Regions from separate parts of the Streptomyces sp. NBC_01320 genome, predicted to be linked through region 3. Evidence: riboswitches for the same ligand, from Rfam matches in the RefSeq annotation. Region 3 holds a riboswitch; each other region holds the start of a gene.
The links. A riboswitch is a leader RNA that binds a small molecule or an ion and turns the genes downstream of it on or off. The one in region 3 is predicted to bind cyclic di-AMP.
Positions count from the first base shown of each region.

Region 1: linked by a shared signal. The riboswitch ahead of OG395_RS31690 (transglycosylase family protein) and the one ahead of OG395_RS23815 (C40 family peptidase) in region 3 are both predicted to bind cyclic di-AMP.
Region 2: linked by a shared signal. The riboswitch ahead of OG395_RS42275 (C40 family peptidase) and the one ahead of OG395_RS23815 (C40 family peptidase) in region 3 are both predicted to bind cyclic di-AMP.

Region 1 is NZ_CP108390.1:6,946,974-6,952,238, forward strand. It holds gene OG395_RS31675 (nucleoside triphosphate pyrophosphohydrolase) at 1-632, shown strand, start outside; gene OG395_RS31680 (cytochrome P450 family protein) at 642-1,919, shown strand; gene OG395_RS31685 (transglycosylase family protein) at 2,025-2,900, shown strand; cyclic di-AMP (ydaO/yuaA leader) riboswitch at 3,201-3,372, shown strand; gene OG395_RS31690 (transglycosylase family protein) at 3,376-4,104, shown strand; gene eno (phosphopyruvate hydratase) at 4,398-5,265, shown strand, end outside.
Region 2 is NZ_CP108390.1:9,278,629-9,283,893, reverse strand. It holds gene OG395_RS42290 (IS4 family transposase) at 1-316, opposite strand, end outside; gene OG395_RS42285 (ATP-dependent Clp protease proteolytic subunit) at 656-1,291, shown strand; gene OG395_RS42280 (hypothetical protein) at 1,299-1,607, shown strand; cyclic di-AMP (ydaO/yuaA leader) riboswitch at 1,945-2,108, shown strand; gene OG395_RS42275 (C40 family peptidase) at 2,112-2,585, shown strand; gene OG395_RS42270 (LysE family translocator) at 2,627-3,268, opposite strand; gene OG395_RS42265 (LysR family transcriptional regulator) at 3,341-4,258, shown strand; gene OG395_RS42260 (ATP-binding protein) at 4,281-4,712, opposite strand; gene OG395_RS42255 (helix-turn-helix domain-containing protein) at 4,916-5,265, shown strand, end outside.
Region 3 is NZ_CP108390.1:5,280,988-5,286,252, reverse strand. It holds gene OG395_RS23825 (C40 family peptidase) at 1-694, opposite strand, end outside; gene OG395_RS23820 (hypothetical protein) at 1,050-1,403, shown strand; gene OG395_RS23815 (C40 family peptidase) at 1,475-2,647, opposite strand; cyclic di-AMP (ydaO/yuaA leader) riboswitch at 2,646-2,810, opposite strand; gene pcrA (DNA helicase PcrA) at 3,069-5,265, shown strand, end outside.

The DNA.
Region 1 (5,265 bases), 1.7 Mb from region 3:
CCGGTTCGTACGATCTGCCCGGTGCCCGTCTCCTCGACCTCGTCCAGGTCATGGACCGGATCAGGGCCGAGTGCCCGTGGACCTCGCAGAAGACTCACGAGGGGCTTGCCAAGTACGCCATCGAGGAGGCGTACGAACTCGTCGAGGCGATCGAGGACGGCGACCGCGACGAACTGCGCGAGGAACTCGGCGACGTCCTTCTCCAGGTCGTCTTCCACGCCCGGATCGCGGAGGAGGACACGGACGAACCGTTCTCCGTCGACGATGTCGCCGCGACCCTCGTCGAGAAGCTGATCCACCGCCATCCGCATGTCTTCGGTGACGAGACCGCCGAGACCCCGGAGGACGTCCACGAGCACTGGCTGCGTACCAAGGCCATCGAGAAGCAGCGGGACTCGGTCACCGACGGCGTCCCGCTCGGGCAGCCCGGGCTGGCGCTGGCCGCGAAGCTGGCGAGCCGGGTCCGTGCCGCCGGACTCGATGTGCCGCTCCCGACGGGCGACAGCATCGGTTACGAACTCCTCGCCCTGGCCGTACGCGCGGAACAGGACGGCACGGACCCCGAGGCCGCCCTGCGCGCTGCGGGCCGCGCCTACCGGGACGCGATCCTCGCCGCGGAGGCCAGCGGATAACGTCAGGGGGTGAACGACAGCCCCGCCGACGCCCCCGAACTCTTCACCTGGGAGTTCGCCACCGACCCGTACCCGGCCTACGCCTGGCTGCGCGAGAACAGCCCCGTGCACCGCACCGCGCTGCCCAGCGGGGTCGAGGCATGGCTCGTGACGCGGTACCAGGACGCCCGGCAGGCCCTCGCCGACACCCGGCTCTCCAAGAATCCTGCGCACCACGACGAGCCGGCGCACGCCAAGGGGAAGACCGGCATCCCGGGCGAGCGCAAGGCGGAGCTGATGACGCATCTGCTGAACATCGACCCGCCCGACCACACCAGACTGCGCCGACTGGTCTCGAAGGCGTTCACGCCGCGCCGGGTCGCCGAGTTCGCCCCGCGCGTGCAGGAGCTGACGGACCGCCTCATCGACAACTTCATCGAGGAGGGATCCGCGGACCTCATCCACGATTTCGCGTTCCCGCTCCCCATCTACGCGATCTGTGACCTGCTCGGCGTCCCGCGCGAGGACCAGGACGACTTCCGGGACTGGGCGGGGATGATGATCCGCCACGGCGGTGGTCCGCGCGGCGGGGTGGCCCGGTCGGTGAAGAAGATGCGCGGCTATCTCGCGGAGCTCATCCACCGGAAGCGGGAGAACCCGGGGGAGGACCTGATCTCGGGGCTGATCCGGGCGAGCGACCACGGCGAGCACCTCACCGAGAACGAGGCCGCCGCCATGGCTTTCATCCTCCTCTTCGCGGGATTCGAGACGACGGTCAACCTCATCGGCAACGGGGTGTACGCCCTGCTGCGCGATCCGGAGCAGCGGGAGCGGCTGCAGCGCTCGCTCGATGCGGGGGAGAGCGGGCTGCTGGAGACCGGCATCGAGGAACTGCTGCGGTACGACGGTCCGGTGGAGCTGGCGACCTGGCGGTTCGCCACCGAGCCGCTGACCCTCGGCGGGCAGCGGATCGCGGCGGGTGACCCCGTGCTGGTGGTGCTCGCCGCCGCCGACCGCGACCCGGAACGGTTTACGGACCCGGACACGCTGGACCTCGCGCGGCGTGACAATCAGCACCTCGGATACGGGCACGGCATCCATTACTGCCTGGGAGCACCGCTTGCCCGACTGGAGGGGCAGGCTGCCCTGGCCACCCTGTTGAGGCGCCTCCCGGACCTGCGGCTTGCGGTGGAACCTACCGATTTGCGGTGGCGTGGCGGGCTCATCATGCGTGGACTGCGCACGCTTCCGGTGGAGTTCGGTCCCGGACGGCGTTCCGGCGAAGGTGACGCCCTGTCAACTCTGTGACTTTCACGTGATCTGCGCTGCATCGACTTGTGACAGGCGTTCGAGTGCCGCTACGTTCACCGTTCGACTCACCAGTCACTTGTCAGTCACACGGAAGGCAATCCCATGGGCTCCGCGAACGGCAGGCACCGTCGCCCTCGCCAGGCACCCGCGATCGTCGTCACCGCAGGCGTGACCGGTTCGGCCATCGCCATCCCCCTGCTCGGCGCGGCCGGTGCGCACGCCGCCGACGCCACGACCTGGGACCGGGTCGCAGAGTGCGAGAGCGGCGGCATGTGGAGCGCCGACCTCGGCAACGGCTTCTACGGCGGTCTTCAGTTCTCGCAGGGCGACTGGAAGGCGTACGGCGGTGAGGCGTACGCCCCGCGCGCCGACCTCGCCAGTCGCTCGCAGCAGATAGCGGTCGCCGAGAAGGTCCTGGACGACCGGGGGCCGAAGGAGTGGCCCAGCTGTGCGGTGATCTCCGGGCTCACGGAGGACGGGTCGTTGCCGGGGGTCGACCCGGGAATCGTGCCCTCGGCCGAACCGGCGGAGAGCGGGGATGCGTCCGAGGCGCCGTCCACCGAGGCGTCCGCCACGCCTTCGGGCAAGGCGTCGCACAAGCCGTCAGCCACGCCGTCGTCCAAGAAGTCTGATTCATCCGAATCACCCCAGAAGTCTGGCTCGTCCGACAATGGGGTGGGTGGCAAGCACCGCGGTGCGCCGGCTTCCGAGGTGAGCCATGGCATGGGCAGGGGCGGCGACCGGGACTCGGGTCGGCATGCTTCCCGCGGTAACAGTGCCGGGCGCGACACGCGCGCGGCGGCGACAGACGGCGATTACACCGTCCGGCCGGGCGACAACCTCTGGGCGATTGCTGACGCACAGAAGGTTCCCGGTGGATGGCCCGCTCTCTATGAGGCGAACAAGGGTGCGGTCGGCGGCGACCCGGACCTCATCCTGCCTGGCCAGAGCCTCGATCTCGGCGTGAAGTCGAAGTGAGAGCAGTCTGATAAACGGCTAAAAGCACCCCAAAAATAGGGGTAGTTCAGGGACCTATGTCCGCTTATGCGTAAGTGAGACATGGGTCTCTTTGTGTCAACTGGCGTGTCGCGTCTGCCGGGTCTGTCCGCACCGCTCCTCACCTGCGAAAACACTGTGCGATCGGATGCCTGTAAGGACTGATTGTCCGTTATGCCCATCTTTGAATGTCGAGGTTGCGTACGTTTACGGTCGGAACCGCTCGCACCGCGGGCCCCGTCGACCGTCACGCCGAATCCTGCCGTCGGTCGAAGGGAACAGACGCGTAAAGCGCCGTAGGCAGGAGCGGGGGACCCAGGTAAGCCGCCGGGCCCGATGGCCGAAAGACCGTCAGGACCGGCTCGGGGTGAAGTCGCGTGCTAGGACATGCGACCGGGCAACTCACTTGGCCCGAACCCGACAGCTCACCTCGTAGGCGTCGGTGAGGAGAAGTTCCATGCTGCTGAACAGCAAGGGCAAGCACCGTCGCCCGTCCAAGGCCGTCCGTGTCGCCACGCTCGCCGGCGTCACCGGTGCCGCCATCGCCGCTCCCCTGATGGGTGCGACCGGTGCCTCCGCAGCCTCCGTCGCCACGTGGGACGCCGTCGCCCACTGCGAGTCCGGCGGCAACTGGTCCATCAACACCGGCAACGGCTACTACGGCGGCCTGCAGTTCTCGCAGTCCAGCTGGGCCGCCGCCGGTGGTACGCAGTACGCCCCGCGCGCCGACCTCGCCACCAAGGCACAGCAGATCGCCACCGCCGAGAAGCTCCTCGACATGCAGGGCCCGGGTGCCTGGGGCTGCGCCGGCGCCGGCAACCTGACCAACGACGGTGTCGACCCGGGCGTCGACACCGGCTCCACCGCGCAGCGGAGCACTCCGGCGCAGGAGCCGAAGCAGGCCGCGCCGAAGCAGGTCGAGCGCACCGAGGCCCCCGCCGCCTCCCGCGCGGACCGCGGCACCGCCCCCAAGGCCGCGACCAAGAAGACCGTCACCACGCCGACCGGCGCGAAGGTCGCCAAGGGCGACGGCGAGTACAAGGTGAAGTCCGGCGACTCGCTCAGCAAGATCGCCGCGCAGCACAAGGTGAAGGGCGGCTGGCAGCAGCTCTTCAAGCTGAACAAGGACATCGTCGAGGACGCCGACCTGATCTACCCGGGTCAGCAGCTCCACCTGACGAAGTAGGACGGGCCTCCGTATCTACGGGCTCCCCGTAGATACGGGCTCTCTCCTCCCCGAGCACCCCGACCCGGCGCGGATTCCCCCGTACGCGCAGGGTCGGGGTTTCAGCGTTCAACTGTTGTCGTTACCGTCCAGTAGAAATCTGGATCTTTGCCCTGCTATGAGAGCCCTTGGGTCCTTTTTCGTCCCAGGAGGCGGGCGGTCGGCGGACCGAGGCGGCCCAGCCGGTTAGGCTCTTGTCGCAAGGCCAAAGCGACCCTGCACAACCAGCGTCATATCCCAGAAGGAGATGCCTCGTGCCGTCCATCGACGTCGTCGTAGCCCGGGAAATCCTCGACTCCCGCGGAAACCCCACGGTCGAGGTCGAGGTTGGCCTCGACGACGGCAGCACGGGCCGTGCTGCTGTTCCGTCCGGCGCCTCCACCGGTGCGTTCGAGGCCATTGAGCTTCGCGACGGTGACCCCAACCGCTACCAGGGCAAGGGCGTCGAGAAGGCCGTCCTCGCCGTGATCGAGCAGATCGGCCCGGAGCTCGTCGGCTACGACGCCACCGAGCAGCGGCTGATCGACCAGGCCATGTTCGACCTGGACGCCACCGAGAACAAGGGCTCGCTCGGCGCCAACGCGATCCTCGGCGTCTCGCTGGCCGTCGCACACGCCGCGTCCGAGGCCTCGGACCTGCCGCTGTTCCGCTACCTCGGTGGCCCGAACGCGCACCTGCTGCCCGTCCCGATGATGAACATCCTCAACGGTGGGTCGCACGCCGACTCCAACGTCGACATCCAGGAGTTCATGATCGCGCCGATCGGCGCGGAGTCCTTCTCCGAGGCCCTGCGCTGGGGCGCCGAGGTCTACCACACGCTGAAGAAGGTCCTGAAGACCAAGGGCCTGTCGACCGGTCTCGGCGACGAGGGCGGCTTCGCGCCGAACCTGGAGTCGAACCGCGCCGCCCTGGACCTCATCCTCGAGGCCATCAAGGAAGCCGGTTACGCCCCGGGCAAGGACATCGCGCTCGCGCTCGACGTCGCCGCCTCGGAGTTCTACAAGGACGGCAAGTACGAGTTCGAGGGCAAGTCCCGCTCGGCCGCCGAGATGACCGAGTACTACGAGGAGCTCGTCTCCGCGTACCCGCTGGTCTCCATCGAGGACCCGCTGTACGAGGACG
Region 2 (5,265 bases), 4.0 Mb from region 3:
GAAGTCCGAGCCCCGGCAGGTTCCGCAGCTTCTCGGTGAGCGTGCGCAAGACCGCCCGGTATCCCGGCTGACCTGCACTTTCGGCACTGCTGAACAGGCAGAGCGCCAAGACGAAGTACATCACCGCCCGAGCCGGCAGGAGTCGTCGGCGAAGTTCGACGCGACCAGTGCGGTCCAACACCTCGTCGACGATCTCTGGTGTGATCCAGCGAGTCAGCACCCCAAGGCGGACCCGGTCCCCGAACCGCTCGCCGACCGGAACCCTCGGTGAGAGCTGCGAGTTGTGCGCGTCTACCCTGGCGGGCAGGACGGGCATGGTGGCAGACTGAGCGCCCAACGGAGCCCCGGTCAGACAGTCGGATCTTGGTCGATCTTCTGTCTTACCGGGGGCTCCGTTGCTGTGTCCGGCTCTCAGCTGAGTCCTCATCAGAACGTGACGAACTACCCAGCGTCACCAAGGGTGAAATCCACCCAAACCAACCATCGGTGAGCTCCTGACCAGCAGGGTTCCGCTAATTCACCGGCATTGCTCTGACCTCGGCCTTTTAGTGGATCACTAGGATGCGTGCTCCCCATCATAACCTTCTGTACGTCCTGTACATTTTTTTACGGATGCCCCCGCAGGCGCGTACAGACACCGGAGGAGAGGCCAGCCATGTTCCGCCCTGCCGCCCGTTACGTCCTGCCCGAGTTCACCGAGCGCACGACCGAAGGGACCCGCACCCTCGACCCGTACTCCAAGCTGCTCGCCGAGCGCATCGTCTTCCTCGGCACCCCGGTCAACGACACCGCCGCCAACGACCTGATCGCGCAGTTCATGTATCTGGAGCACGCCGCGCCCGAGCGGCCGATCTCCCTCTACATCAACTCCCCCGGCGGCTCGTTCGGCGCCATGTCCGCCATCTACGACACGATGGACTACCTCACCTGCGAGGTGGAGACGTTCTGCCTCGGCCAGGCCGGTTCCAGCGCGGCGGTCCTGCTCGCCGCGGGCGCTCCCGGCCGACGGCACGCCCTGCCCGGGGCCAGGGTCGTCGTCCAGCAGCCCGAGCTCCCGGAGCCGGTTCAGGGCCAACCGTCCGATCTGGAGATCGAGGCGCGGGAACTGGTCCGCGTCCGTGAGCTGCTCACCCGCATGCTGGCCCGCCACACCGGCCGCAGCGCCGAGCGGATCGCCGCCGACTTCGAGCGCGACCTCATCCTCGACGCCGCCGGAGCCAAGGCGTACGGGCTGGTGGACCACGTCCTGGAGAACCGCAGGACGTCGCTCCCGCCGAACAGCGCGAGGTGAACCGCCGATGCAGCCACCCCACCTCCCACCGCTGCCCGCACTGACGCGCGCCGAGGCCGAGTTCATCGACTGCTACCTGGAAGTGCTCGACCAGCTGGGCCGGATCAACCCCGCCCGCGGCAGCGACACCTACGGCGCGCTGCGCGCGGCCCAGGCACTCGCCTCGCGGTCGGGCGCCCTGCGGGACGCGCTCACCATGATGCACGAGCGGGGTGAAGCACAGATCCACGCCGCGACGTTGGCACGGGCCCTACGCGTGTTGGACGGGGAGCGGCGGGCCGGACGGGTCACCGTGCCCCCGGCCCCGATGAGTTGATCATCTCTCCGTAGGCGACACGCCCGGCACGCTGATCGAATTTTCTCGCTCGTCCGGCGCAAGGAATCCCCCGCGAGAGGGACAACTCGACTTGCGCCGCCGACGTGGACGGTGAGCGAAATATGCCGTTCCGTCGCTGGTACGGGACCGGTCGAGACGGTCTGACGAGTACCCAAATCACCCCTCGCTCAACCAAACAGACCATTAGTGGCGAACTTCGCATATCGCTGTTTTGCTTCGGAAATCCGGCAGCCGGTGAGTCAAGATCCGTGGGACGACAAGCCCCCGCCACCACGGCGAGGCGGTCCGGGCGGACGCCGAGTCCTGCCGCCGCCCGGATGACTGGTCGACAGAAGTGGATCGGCAGGAGTGGAGGACCCGAGCACAACGGGTCGACCGGCATCCGGTCGACCCTCGGGGTGAAGCCGCACCGCGCGGCCGGGCAACTTCGCCAGCCCGAACCCGACAGGTCATCCTTCACAGGCGGCTGACGAAGGGTTGCGCATGACTGCGCAGGTTCATGTCCCGTTTCTGATCGCCCGGGCCGGTACGGCCACGGTTCTGACCCTCGCCGCCGTCGGCGGCTCCATGATCGTCCCCGGCGTCGTGACCGACGCCCAGGCCGCGACGCGTGCGACCAAGGCGCTCAAGATCGCCGCGTCGAAGAAGGGATCGCCGTACCGGTACGGGGGCACCGGCCCCCACCGTTTCGACTGTTCCGGGCTGACGCTGTATGCGTTCAAGAAGGTGGGCAAGAGGCTCCCACGCACGGCCCAGCAGCAGTACAACAAGACCCGTCACGTCTCGGCGTCGAAGCGGAAACGTGGCGATCTGGTCTTCTTCCACTGGGGACGCAGCGTCTACCACGTCGGCATCTACGCCGGCAGGGGGAAGATCTGGCACTCCCCGAAGACCGGTTCCGTCGTGCGGCTGGAGAAGATCTGGACGAGAAGCGTCTGGTACGGACGAGTTCGCTGATCCCTCCGATTCTCCTCCGGCTCCCCCATTCACCACGTGCTTCAGTACACCAGGGGTCCGGTCACCAGGACCAGCCCCAGCGCGGTGAGCGCCGCGCCGCTGCCGCCCTCGATGGCGCGGGCGGTACGCGGCCGGCGCAGCCACCGGCCCAGGCGGTCCACCAGGAGCGCCACGGACGGGAACCAGATCAGCGCGAGCAGCACGACGACGGTGGCCAGCAGCAGGGTCCTGGGGAGGGGCGGCTGTCCGTCAGGGACGAATTGCGGCAGCAGGCTCAGGAAGAGCACGGGCGCCTTGGGGTTCAGAGCGTTGGTCAGAAAGCCCTGGCGCAGGGCGCGCCGCGCGCTGGTCGCCGTCGGCCCTCCGTCCACCCTCGTGCCCACGCCAGCATCCCTGGTGCGGCGCCATGCCGCGTGCACGCCACTGATTCCCAGATAGAGGACGTACGCCCCGCCGAGCAGCTGGACCGTGCTGAACAGGACGGGCACCGTGACCAGGACCGCCGCGAGCCCGGCGACGGCGAGCGCCGTGTGGATGAGCAGTCCCCCGGCGACCCCCAGCGCCGTGGCCACCCCGGCCGCACGCGAGGCGAGTGCGTTCCGTACGACCACCGTGAAGTCCGCGCCCGGCAGCGCCACCATCCCTGCGGCGACCCCGATGAAGGCGATCAGTTGTCCGTCCATGGGTCCACCATGGACCGACGTAGCCTTCAGCATGTACTTGCAATCTTCTGGGTCTGCCAAAAGGAACGCTTAATGTTCGACCCGACACGGCTCGCGGCGCTGGTGGCGGTCGCCGAGGCCGGTTCGATCACGCGCGCCGCTGCCCGCCTCGGCTACACCGCGCCCGCACTCTCCCAGCAGCTGGCCAAGCTGGAGCGGGAGGCGGGCGCCGCGCTGCTGGTGCGCCACCACCGTGGCGCCCGGCTGACGGCCGCGGGCGAGCTGCTGGTCGTACGCGCCCGGCGGGTCCTCGACGAGATGGACCGTGCGCGCCACGAACTGAGCCGACTGGCCGGGCTCTCCGGCGGACGCCTCCGGGTCGGCACGTTCACCACGGCGGGTATCCATCTGCTGCCGCCGGTACTGAGCGCGTTCCGGCGCGCCCACCCGGATGTGGAGCTGTCCGTCACGGACTACGAACCGCCCGGGGGGATCGCCGCCGTCGCCTCGGGTAAGGTCGATCTGGCGCTGACCCATGCGTACGAGCCGGGGCCCGCGGCGCCGGTGCCGTCCGGGGTCTGCGTGGAGCCGCTGCTGGTCGAGGAGCTGGTGCTGATCACTGCGGTCGGCCAGGTGCTGTCTGAGGGCACGGGACGGCTGCCGGTTACGGAGCTGGCAGACCGGCCGCTGATCAGCAGCGCACCGGCCCATCCGCCCCGCCGCGGGGTGGAGAACGCCCTGGCCGAGGTGGGGGCGACGCCCGCGGTGGTCTGCGAGTCGCCCGGCTACGCCCTGGTGTGCGCCCTGGTCAGCGCGGGGATCGGGATGGCGGTGGTACCGGAGATGGTCGCCGCGATGTCGCCGACTCCGCTGTCCGTGCGGCGGCTGGAACCCGCGGCGTTCCGGCGGACGATCTCGGTGGTGCACCACGGCGAGCGCGCGAGCGGAGCGGCGGCGACGCTGTGCGCGCTGCTGCGCGGCGGCTTCGGGCGGGCGACGTCGGCCCAGTGACGTGCGCCGCCCGCTCGGGCAGTCAGGTCTGGGCGGGTACGGTCCACGGGAGCGCGATCCAGACGGTCTTGCCCCCCTCGCTGGTGGGCGTCACCCTGAGACGACCGCCGCACTCCTTGGCCAGACAGCGGATGATCACCATGCCGCGGCCGTTGTCCTGCTGCACGGCAGCGGGCAGGCGCTGGGGCCGGCGGGGGTGACTGTCCGTCACCCCGAGGTGCAGCTGCTCCTCCCGCTCCAGCCGGAGGTCCACGGTGAAGGTGGGCGACTGACCGAAGGTGTGCTGGACGGCGTTGGTCACGAGTTCCGAGACGATGAGCCGGATGGTGTCGGCTGTCTCGGTGTCGTCGGGCAGTCCCCAGTCGGCGAGCACCCGGGCCACGTATCTCCGGGCTGCGGGGACCGAGACCGGCTCGCTGGGCAGAGTGACACGTGCTTCTTGATGGTCTGCCATGGCGAGCCGTCCCTTTCCCGCCCGGACCGACCCGCGACCGGTCCGGGATGTGCTTCGCGCCAGATTGCTACTGATGCTGCCCGCTGTGACGGCGATCCAACGAGATATGCATATATCTGTCGCTCGAAGCGGTGAACTCCGGCCCGGACAGGCGTGGGTGGCGTCACACTGGCCCCTCGGTACGAGAGGGAGGGAGGCCGCCGATGCAGCACGGCCCCGCAGTACGTCGCCGCAAACTCGGGGAGGAACTGCGGAGTCTGCGCCACGCGTCCGGACTGACCAGTCGGGACGCCGCACGGATCCTCGGCTGGCACCAGTCGAAGGTGAGCCGGATCGAGACCGGTGCGAGTGGGGTCAAACCGGCCGATGTGGGCCGGCTGCTTGATGCCTACGGCGTGGACGACGCACAGTTACGGGCACTTCTGGAGATGCTCGCGGGCTCGGCGGGCGGTGGTGGCACGGGCTGGTGGCACGCCTACCGCGGCCTCATCCCGCCCCAGTACCGGGACTTCATCAGTCTGGAGTCCCAGGCCCGGACCGCCCGCACATTGGA
Region 3 (5,265 bases):
CCTGGGTGGCGCCTAAGCGCGGGGCGCCGCGATCCGCGCGGGCGGCGGCGCGGGCGGCGTCCGCGCGTTCGAACTCGGCGCGCTCCGCGGGTGAGAGGGTGTCGAGGAGCTTCTGGGCGTCGGCCAGTCTGGCCCTGACCGTCGTCCGGTGCTTCTTCAGGTCCGCCCGGCGAGCGGTGAGGGCCGCCAGCTCGTCCTTCGCCTCCGTGCGCAGCTGGGCGATCTCGGTGACCTGCCGCTGCACGTTGGAGACCTCGGCCGCCTGACGGTCGGCGGCCCACTCCACGTACGAGGCCCGTTGCAGATACTGGTCGGGGTCCGAGGACAGCGCCAGCTGCACGGCGGGGTCGAGGCCGCCGGTGCGGTACTCCGCGGCGGCGAGCGAACCGAGTGCGTCGCGGGAGGCATTGAGGCGTTCGGTCCTGCGGGCGGCCTCGTCGCGCAGTGCGTTCAGGGACTTGGCGGCGGCGGTCGCCTCCTCCTTCGCGCCGTTGTACTGCTCGGTGGCGACCTCGGCGTCGTGGTACAGCCGGTCCACCGCGGCCTTGATCCGGGTGGGGGTGGGCTGTGGTTCGGCGTGCGCGGAGCCCGGCAGGACGGCGGCGGTCGCGGCCCCGGCGAAGGCGAGTGTGGCTGCGGTGCGGGCGGCGGAGCCGGTGTGCGGGCGCTGCCTGGGTTTCCGATGCGCTGCCAAGGGGGCGGGGCTCCTTGCGTCGACTGCCCGTCGGGGGCTACCGGCGGGCCGCTGAGGTCCGGCGGCGGGACGCCAACAGGGGGAGCGGCCCGCCGCCGGATTTCTCGGCGAGGTGACCGGGCTGCCGTCCGGGTGCGGAGCGGTGGTGAAGCCGGCCACCTGGACAGGGACGCTAAGCCCGGGGCGCGAGGAAGAGTCACAATGACGGCTATTGCCCGAATTTGGCAATGTATTGTCGCCGAGTGACTGGAAAATTCCATCAGAGTCAGGCAATTGGTGCAGATGCGAGGGAAATGCCGAGGAGCCCCCACCTCGCCGAAGAGGGGTGATATGGCCCCGGCTAGGCTGCGGCCTCATGGACGTACTCATCAATGTCTTCGTCGCACTGCACATCATCGGCATCGCCGCCCTCCTGGGCGGCTTCCTGACCCAGATGAAGGCGATGGGCGCGGGCACGGCACGCTTCGTCCCGGCGATGCTGCACGGCGCGCTGACCATGCTGGTCACCGGTGTCGCGCTGGTCGGGCTCAACCAGGCCGACGACCACCCGGTCAACAACATCAAGATCGGCGTGAAGCTGGCGGTCCTGGTGGTGATCCTCGCGCTGGTCTACATCAAGCGGGACGAGGAGAAGGTCGAGAAGGGCGTGTTCGCGGCGGTCGGCGGGCTGACGGTCGCCAACATCTTCATCGCGACACTCTGGACCTGAGCCGGACCCATCCGCATGAGGAGTGAGCCCCTGCCGGACCCGGCAGGGGCTCCTCTTGTGCGGGCCCGGTGTTACGCCGGGCGCACGCTGCCGTAGATCGGCATGTAGTAGATCGACTCCTCGCGGACGTTCGCCCCCGGCTTCGGGGCGTGGATCATCATGCCGTCGCCCTTGTAGATACCGACGTGGCTGATGTCGTCGTAGAAGAAGACGAGGTCGCCCGGCTGCAGGTCGGCCGTGGCTATCCGGGTGCCGATCTTCACCTGGTCCCAGGTGGTGCGGGGGATGTCGACGCCCGCCGCCTTCCAGGCGGCCTGGGTCAGCCCCGAGCAGTCGTACGAGGAGGGGCCCGTCGCTCCCCAGACGTACGGCTTGCCGATCTGGGCGCGGGCGAAGGCGAGAACCTTCTCGGCCTTCGTGGTGGCGCTGGTGTCCGAGCCGGTCCCGGTCCCGGTCCCGGTGCTCGTCCCCGTGCCGCCGGTGGAGCCGGCCTGCTTCGCCGCCTCCTCGGCCTTGCGGTCCGCCTCGGCCTTGGCGGCGGCCTGCCGACGGGCGAGTTCCTCCGCCTTGCGCTTGGCCTCCGCCTCCTTCTCGCGCTCCAGTGCCGCCAGCCGCGCCTTCTCCTCGGCCGTCAGCTCCGACAGCATCGCGCGCGCCTCGCCCAGCTTCTTCTGGACGGATTGCTTGCTGGTCCGGAGCGTGGCCTGGGACTCGGTGAGCGTCTCCAGGCTCTTCGTCGCCTCGGTGCGCTTCTTCGCCGCCGCTGCCTGCTGCGTACGGAAGTCCGTGACCGCCTTCTGCTGCTGGGCGGTCATCCGGTTCATCAGCTGGTTCTGGTCGAAGTACGACTGCGGGTCGTCGGCCAGGAAGAAGGTGGCGGTCGGGGCGATGGAACCGGTGCGGTACTGCGCGGCCGCGTAGTTGCCGAGCGTTCTGCGCGCCTCGTTCAGCTTGTCGGCGCGCTCGGCCACGTCCTCCAGCAGGGCGTCGACCTTGCCGCGCTGCATGGCGGAGGCCTCCTTCGCCTTGTTGTACTGCTGGGTCGCGGTACCCGCCTGCCGGTAGAGGTCGTCGACCTTCTTCTGTACGTCCTCGATGCTGGGCTTGGGCGCGCTCGGGGCGGCCGTGGCGCTCTGGGTCGACAGCAGGGTCACCCCTGCCAGTGCGGCCGTCGTGAGCCCGACGGCCGGGGTGGTGGCGCGTACCCGGCTGCGCGGTTTGCGATGCGATGCCAAAGCCGGCATCTCCTTCCGTGGACCGCCTACCGGGTTAGCTGTCGGGTTCGGGCGGAACGGAAGGCTGCCCTACGGTCCGAGTGGGGATACAGACCGATTCACCCCGGTTTTGCATGTGGGTCCCCGGTTCCGAACTCCCCTGTGGGCAGCCCGGATTCGGCGGGGGAGCCCGCTCGGCGTGGTTCGCCTCAAGGGGGTACGGGCCACCCGACGGAGCACGCTAGCCAACTCGTGGTGCCGCTGTGAAGGTTGATGTTCGATATGTCTGATACGTTTTCGTGACCTTGATGAAGAGGGGCCGGAGGACGTGGTCCGGGCGCCGATTTCCTTACGGGACGTGGGCGGACGCTCTCCGTGCGTAGGCGTCCTCCGGCCGTGCTTCTCCATGCGGCCGCAGAGTGTCGGTGCGTCGTCCTAGACTCGTGAGGCGATGAGCAGCCTCTTTGACGACAGTTTCCTGGCCGGCCTCCAGCACTCGGAGGAAGAACCCCCGCCGCCCCCCGAGGACTCCGCACCCGAAGCGGTGCCGGAGGACCTCTTCGCGGGTGTCTTCGACGCGCCCCCGCCGCCCCGGGACGCGTACTACCGGGACGGCGCCCACCGCCCCGCCATCGACTCCGCCGCCCTGCTCGACGGGCTGAACACCGAGCAGCGCGCCGCGGTCGTGCACGCCGGATCGCCGCTGCTCATCGTCGCCGGCGCGGGCTCCGGCAAGACCCGGGTACTCACCCACCGGATCGCCCACCTGCTGGCCGAGCGGGGTGTGCACCCCGGCCAGATCCTGGCGATCACCTTCACCAACAAGGCCGCGGGCGAGATGAAGGAGCGCGTCGAGCAGCTCGTCGGACCGCGCGCCAACGCCATGTGGGTCATGACGTTCCACAGCGCGTGCGTGCGGATCCTGCGCCGCGAGTCGAAGCGGCTCGGCTTCACCTCGTCGTTCTCGATCTACGACGCGGCCGACTCCAAGCGGCTGATGGCCCTGGTCTGCCGCGATCTGGACCTCGACCCGAAGCGCTTCCCGCCGAAGTCGTTCACGGCCAAGGTCTCGAACCTGAAGAACGAGCTGATCGACGAGGAGACCTTCGCCGGCCAGGCCGCGGACGGCTTCGAGAAGACACTCGCCCAGGCGTACGCGATGTACCAGTCCCGGCTGCGCGAGGCCAACGCACTGGACTTCGACGACATCATCATGACGACGGTCCATCTGCTCCAGGCGTTCCCCGACGTCGCCGAGCACTACCGACGCCGCTTCCGGCACGTCCTCGTCGACGAGTACCAGGACACCAACCACGCGCAGTACACGCTCGTACGCGAGCTGGTCGGCCCGGCCGGAGAGACCGACGCCCCCGCCGAGCTCTGCGTCGTGGGTGACGCCGACCAGTCGATCTACGCCTTCCGCGGCGCGACGATCCGCAACATCCTCCAGTTCGAGGAGGACTACCCGAACGCGACGACGATCCTGCTGGAGCAGAACTACCGCTCCACGCAGACGATCCTCTCCGCCGCCAACGCGGTCATCGAGCGCAACGAGAGCCGCCGCCCCAAGAACCTCTGGACGAACGCGGGCGAGGGCGCCCGGATCACCGGCTATGTCGCGGACACCGAGCACGACGAGGCGCAGTTCGTCGCCGACGAGATCGACCGGCTGACCGACGCGGGCGACGCGAAAGCCGGCGACGTCGCGATCTTCTACCGGACGAACGCGCAGTCCCGCGTCTTCGAAGAGATCTTCATCCGCGTCGGCCTGCCCTACAAGGTCGTCGGCGGCGTGCGCTTCTACGAGCGCAAGGAGGTCCGGGACATCCTGGCCTACCTCCGGGTCCTCGCCAACCCCGAGGACACCGTCCCGCTGCGCCGCATCCTCAACGTGCCCAAGCGCGGTATCGGCGACCGCGCCGAGGCGATGATCGACGCACTGTCGCTGCGCGAGAAGATCACGTTCCCGCAGGCACTGCGCCGCGTCGACGAGGCGTACGGCATGGCGGCCCGCTCGGCCAACGCCGTCAAGCGGTTCAACACGCTGATGGAGGAACTGCGCACGATCGTCGAGTCCGGCGCGGGCCCCGCCGTGGTGCTGGAGGCGGTGCTGGAACGGACCGGCTATCTCGCCGAGCTCCAGGCGTCCACGGACCCGCAGGACGAGACGCGGATCGAGAACCTCCAGGAACTCGCCGCCGTCGCGCTCGAATTCGAGCAGGAGCGGGGGGAGTCCGCCGGGGAGGAAGGTGCGAGCACGGGCACGCTCGCCGAGTTCCTGGAGAAGGTCGCGCTCGTGGCCGACTCCGACCAGATCCCCGACGAGGACGAGGACGGCTCCGGCGTCATCACGCTGATGACGCTGCATACGGCCAAGGGGCTCGAATTCCCGGTGGTGTTCCTGACCGGCATGGAGGACGGCGTCTTCCCGCACATGCGCGCCCTGGGACAGGTCAAGGAGCTGGAGGAGGAGCGGCGCCTCGCGTACGTCGGCATCACCCGTGCCCGTGAGCGGCTCTACCTGACCCGGGCGGCCATGCGCAGTGCGTGGGGTCAGCCCTCGTACAACCCGCCGTCGCGGTTCCTGGAGGAGATCCCGGACCAGCATCTGGAGTGGAAGCGGACCGGGCCGATGGCGGCCCCGGCCG